One region of the Bacillus sp. LR--39 genome, then DNA from elsewhere that is predicted to be linked to it. Evidence: riboswitches for the same ligand, from Rfam matches in the RefSeq annotation. Region 1 holds a riboswitch; the other holds the start of a gene.
What was found. A riboswitch is a leader RNA that binds a small molecule or an ion and turns the genes downstream of it on or off. The one in region 1 is predicted to bind S-adenosylmethionine.
Positions count from the first base shown of each region.

Region 2: linked by a shared signal. The riboswitch ahead of metK (methionine adenosyltransferase) and the one ahead of mtnK (S-methyl-5-thioribose kinase) in region 1 are both predicted to bind S-adenosylmethionine.

Region 1 is NZ_JBSIOT010000001.1:1,610,368-1,613,485, reverse strand. Features, by position in the region: gene mtnA (S-methyl-5-thioribose-1-phosphate isomerase) at 1-510, opposite strand, end outside; gene mtnK (S-methyl-5-thioribose kinase) at 517-1,701, opposite strand; SAM riboswitch class I at 1,811-1,965, opposite strand; gene ACWHAR_RS07540 (carbon-nitrogen family hydrolase) at 2,058-2,837, opposite strand; gene ACWHAR_RS07535 (pyridoxal phosphate-dependent aminotransferase) at 2,929-3,118, shown strand, end outside.
Region 2 is NZ_JBSIOT010000001.1:23,500-26,617, reverse strand. Features, by position in the region: gene asnB (asparagine synthase (glutamine-hydrolyzing)) at 1-612, opposite strand, end outside; gene metK (methionine adenosyltransferase) at 756-1,958, opposite strand; SAM riboswitch class I at 2,128-2,267, opposite strand; gene pckA (phosphoenolpyruvate carboxykinase (ATP)) at 2,465-3,118, shown strand, end outside.

The sequences.
Region 1 (3,118 bases):
GTACCGGCTTGTGGCGATCGAGCCCGCATTGCAGATGGTCATGATCTGGTCGCCTTTTTTAAAAAGGTGCAGCGCATTTTGGCCGATCATACGGCATGTTTCTTCATCCTCAATCTGAATTTGAATGGCTTCATGGACGAGCGTTGTCTTCGCTTCATTGATTGAGATCGCATCCCTGATGGAATCCGTCAGTCTGTCAAGCGCCCACGCGAGGTTGACGGCAGTGGGCCTTGAACTGTTTAAATACGCTTTGACGTCGGCGAACTGACGTCGAAAATCTGAAAGGTCGCGGGCTTCAAACGACTTGGCGGAGAGCGCGAGCCCGAACGCCGCGGTTATACCGATGGCCGGGGCGCCCCTTACTTTCAGCGTGACAATCGCGTCGAATACATCTTCCTTTGTTTCAAGTTCCGCATATTCAGTGACGTCGGGAAGCTTTTGCTGATTTAAAATGCGAATGTAGGTTTCTTTCCATTCTACAGAACGGGGGATGGCAAATTCATTGGTCATGCTGCATCATTCCTTTACACGGAGCTTAAATTGGTCCAGAACCTCGGTGATATGCTTCAGTTTTTTTCTGTTTTCGATATAATAGGCGCCGATGTCAAGCGCCAGCTTCTTCCGTTCGATTCGTTTGTCAAACGGAGTGATTTCATCTAAGTCAGCCACGTGGGCGAGTCCGATCGTGCGCCGGATCAATTCGCATCCCGCAAAACCGACCGCTTCCTCAAACGCGTTTTTCAGTGTGTCTTCCAGCAGGTGTCTGCGGGAAGGCAGGCAGTCTTTCTCCCATGCTTCACTGAATGTTTTCACAAATGTATCCCATACGGCGGCAGTATGGTCATATAACGGCTGTCTGTCGTCACCGTCGCGGCTGAGGGCGTTTAAGAGCAGATTGGCGATAAATTGGCCGATGTCAAACCCGATCGGTCCGAAGAAAGCAAACTCGGGATCAATCACCTTTGTTTCATGTTCATCTGCGAAGATGCTTCCCGTGTGCAGATCGCCGTGAACCAATGTTTCCGCGGAATTCAGAAAGATGGCTTTCAATTCGTCAGCGCCTTCTTTCAGCCGGGAATTGTTCCAAACTTTTTCTGCGTATGGGCGCAGCTCCTCTTCAAAATCGTTTGTCTCATGGTCGAGAAACGGTTCTGTAAACACAAGCCTTTCTGTAATATTGCAAAGCTCAGGATTTGTAAACTGCTTTGCGAGCTGCTGCTTTACTTTCGCATCAAGCGCATAATCGGATGAGTAAAAAAGCGTTTTCCCTAAAAATTCACCGATATGAACCGATAAGTTCGGATAATGCTGCCCTTCCAGCAGCCCTTTTCTTGAAATCCGCAAATGGGAGAGGTCTTCCATTACCGTGACGGCCATCTCAGTATCGGAATAGTAAACGGCCGGAACGAGGTGCGGCACGTGTTCGCCCTGGCGGATGAGGGCGCTGCTTTCGATTCTCGCCCGGTCAATGGTAAGCGGCCAGCTTTCACCGACGACTTTCGCGTAAGGGATTGCCTGTTTAATAATCAGTCCTTTTTTGTTTTCTTTATCGTAAACATGAAAGACGTAATTTAAATTGCCGTCGCCGATTTCACGGCATGTCAGAGTGCTTTTGCTTTGGAATAAGCCGAGCTTGACGGCTAACGCGGCGGCGGAGCTTTCTGTTAATTGTTCATAAAGACTTGTTTTAGTTGCTGACATGGATTTACCCTCCAATTATGTAGTGGCAGTAAGAGATCGTGACGGAGAATACGCCCGAAAAAAAGCCTCCTTCTCTGAAAGAGAAGGAGGCTGAAACAGTGCAGTCCGCCTCTTATCTCTCAGATAACATCTGATGGAATTAGCACCGTGCCTTATGAGACAATCGTCTCGGCGCAAAAATCACGCGCCCCATTTCACAATGGAATTACGGTCGGTTGCTGTTGGGGTCAAAAGGCCAATCCCTCGCCCAACTCTCGATAAGAGAAAAATATATTGATTTGTATCACAATTCGGATTAATCAGTTGATGAAAATATTAGCAGGTGCCGGATATTCTTGTCAACATTTTTTTGGAAATTAATATAAATCACGCCGCAAGTCTTGGAAAACCGGAATAGTTCCCCGCACGTCCGCGCTTTCTGACACATCGATTTCCGCCCGGACTGCGCCTTCCGTCCGGTCTCCTTCGGCTAAAATCCGGCCCCACGGGTCAATAATCAGGCTGTGGCCGGCAAATTCATTATCGGGATTGGACCCCGTGCAGTTAGAGGCTGCGACAAAACATTGGTTTTCAATTGCTCTGGCGATAAGCAGGCTTCGCCAATGATCAAGGCGGGGCAGAGGCCATTCCGCAGAGATAAACAGGACATTCGCGCCCTGGGACGTATGCTTTCTGATCCATTCGGGGAAACGGATATCATAGCAGATCAGCCCGGCGCACTTGACACCGTCAAGCTCAAAGGAACCGTCGCTGTTTCCTGCTGCCAAGTAAAGGTGTTCATCCATCAGCTGAAACAGATGGGCTTTCTGATACCGCTTCACGATCTGTCCGCTGTTATCGGCGATGTACATGGTGTTATAGACATTTTCGCCTTCTTTAACCGCAAAAGATCCGGCAACGAGGTGTACGTTGTATGTTTTTGCCGTTTCTTTAAGCCATTGTTCCGAAACTTTGCCGTTTTCATCCGCCAGCTGGTCTAGCCGTGTGAGATCATAGCCGGTCGTCCACAACTCAGGAAGCACGATTACATCCGCATGGCGGCTTTCTTGCTTAATCAAAGATTCTGCTTTTTTAAAGTTTTCTGAAGGATTTCCGTATGAAATATCAAATTGCAAACAGGAAACGGTCCATTTCATTTTTTAACACCTCAAGTTTCTCTTTACTTTTTTTATTTAACCATATATGATGATGGACTATCATTTCAAGACATTTTTAGAAGGTGAAAATATGAACTTTGAAATCTCAGATGTACTCAAACAGCTGCCGGAACAATTTTTCGCATCATTGGTGCAAAAAGTGAATCAAAAGCTGAAAGAAGGCAGAGATGTCATCAATTTAGGGCAGGGAAACCCTGATCAGCCGACGCCTCAGCATATCGTTGAAGAAATGAAGCGCGCCGTCGAAAGGCCGGAAAATC
Region 2 (3,118 bases), 1.6 Mb from region 1:
CTCGACTTTTTTCACTTCAGCGTCAAGCGTGCTCGGTTCAGGAACGAATTGGAAAGACATATATTGCTGTAAAGAAGCTGTATCGAGATCAATACCGTTTTGAGCGGCCATTAAACTCTTTCTCTCAGAGGCAAAATATACTTTGTCCCCGATCGTTGTGTAATACAGCGGTTTAATGCCGAACGGGTCTCTCGCGCCGTACATGACGCGGTCAGCTTTGTTCCAGATTAAAAACGCAAACATTCCGCGAAGCTTTGAAGCGGCTTCTTCTTTATAATGACGGTATGTCGCAAGGAGCACTTCGGTATCGGAATCTGTATTGAAAGTGTAGCCTTTCGCTTCAAGTTCTTCTCTCAATTCAATGTAGTTATAGATTTCGCCGTTAAAAATGATCCAATATTTTTCGTCTTCATATGATAAAGGCTGTCCGCCGTTTTCTACGTCAATAATACTGAGCCGTCTGAAGCCGAATCCGACGTGCTCGTCATGATAATACCCATCGCTGTCAGGACCGCGGTGAACGATCATTTGGTTCATTTGTTTGATTAGCTCTTCTTGATCTGCGGTTTGAGTTAATGGATGCTTATTAAAAACACCGACAAATCCACACATAGTATAGCCTCCATAAGTGTAATTTTCTAATTGGACCCCCTTTTTATAGACGCTTTGTTACGCCATTGGTTTCACGCTATGTAAAAAATAAGCATGGCAGCATCTACAAAAAGGGAAAGCCGCTTAAGTAAGCGGCTATAAAATTATTCTCCTAGTGCTTCTTTGCGAAGCGCATCCGCCTTGTCAGTACGCTCCCAAGGAAGATCCACATCATGACGTCCGAAGTGGCCGTAAGCAGCTGTCTGCTTATAGATCGGGCGGCGCAGATCAAGCATTTTAATAATGCCGGCAGGTCTCAGGTCGAAGTTATTCCGTACGACTTCGATCAGTTTTTCTTCAGAAGCTTTTCCTGTATCAAATGTATTGATGGAAATAGAAACAGGCTGTGCCACGCCGATTGCGTATGCAAGCTGCACTTCACAAGAATCAGCAAGACCTGCTGCCACGATGTTTTTCGCTACGTATCTCGCAGCGTATGCCGCAGAACGGTCTACCTTCGTCGCATCCTTACCGGAGAATGCACCGCCGCCGTGGCGTGCATATCCGCCGTATGTGTCAACGATGATTTTACGGCCGGTAAGACCCGCATCACCTTGAGGTCCGCCGATTACGAAACGTCCCGTAGGGTTGATGAAGTATTTTGTCTCTTCATCGATCAGTTCCTCAGGCACGACTGGGTTAATGACATGCTCTTTCAGATTGCGCTGAATCTGCTCAAGCGTAATTTCCGGGTGGTGCTGAGTTGAAATGACGATCGCGTCGATGCGGACCGGCTTGTTGTTTTCATCATATTCAACGGTAACTTGCGTTTTGCCGTCAGGGCGAAGGTACGGAAGAATGTCTTCTTTGCGGACTTCGCTCAAACGGCGGGCTAATTTATGCGCCAAAGAGATCGGAAGCGGCATAAGCTCTTTCGTTTCGTTACACGCATAACCGAACATCAGGCCTTGGTCTCCCGCTCCGATTGCTTCGATTTCAGCATCGCTCATTGTGCCTTCACGCGCTTCAAGAGCCTGATCGACACCCATTGCGATATCCGCAGACTGTTCATCAATTGATGTTAAAACAGCGCAAGTCTCCGCATCAAATCCATATTTGGCGCGTGTGTAGCCGATTTCTTTAATCGTTTCACGGACTGTTTTCGGAATGTCAACGTATGTTGATGTAGTAATCTCTCCGCTTACCAGCACAAGTCCTGTCGTTACAGATGTTTCGCAGGCCACGCGCGCGTTCGGGTCATTTTTTAAAATCTCATCTAAGATACTGTCAGAAATTTGGTCACAGATTTTGTCCGGATGACCCTCAGTAACAGATTCAGATGTAAATAGTCGACGGTTTTTACTCATTCACTTTTCCTCCTGAAAAAAGATCTTTTACAAGACCTTCTCATATGATACGGAACTCGCTCCCTCTTAATACAATGTCATACTATATCAGAGAATGTTAATTGGCATATTTTATGAAATAAAAAAACCTTTTCCACTCGAGGAAAGGGTTTGGTCTGTGTGCCTTTCACTCTTATCGCTCAAGGAAAATATTAAACCTTGCATCAGGTTAGCACCTTGGTTTCCCACAGTGTTTTCACCTGCTTTTTTACAGAGAAACCGGTTGCTGGGCTTCATCGGGCCTGTCCCTCCGCCAGCTCGGGATAAGAGTATCCGCTCAATGAAATATCTTATCGTAAAAGGGCGGAAAGTGTCAATATGAATTAAAGCGATTACGCGCCTTTATTTCGGGAAGCAATGGAAAAACACAAACAAAAAACCTCAAATAGTATAGACTATTTTCAGATATATGTTATACTAATTCCACATTCAGCGAAATACAAATAAACCGGCAAAGGAAGGTTTTTATGAAATTAGTTGATTTAACCGCAGATCTTCAAGCATTACTTGCAAGTCCGAATGTGCATCATAATTTATCGGCTCCAAAACTTACCGAAAAAGTGATCAGCCGAAATGAAGGAACGCTGACATCAACGGGCGCCGTACGCGCCACCACCGGCGCATATACAGGCCGGTCACCTAAAGATAAATTTATCGTACGTGAACAAAGCACAGAAAATCAAATTGATTGGGGCGCGGTGAATCAGCCCATTTCTGAAGAGGCGTTTGAAAAGCTGTACGCCAAAGTCGTCAGCTACTTAAAACAGCGGGATGAACTGTTTGTTTTTGAAGGATTCGCGGGAGCGGATGAAAAATACAGACTGCCGATTACGGTCGTAAATGAATTTGCGTGGCACAATTTATTCGCGCGCCAGCTGTTTATCAGACCGGAGACGGATGAAAGAGATCCGCAAGCGCAGCCTTTCACCATTCTCTCGGCTCCGCATTTTAAAGCAGATCCGGAGACGGACGGCACGCATTCGGAAACGTTTATCATTGTCTCTTTCGAAAAACGCGTCATTTTAATCGGCGGCACCGAATACGCCGGAGAAATGAAAAAATCAATATTCTCCATTATGAACTTCCTGCTTCCGCAGCAGGATATACTGCCGATGCATTGC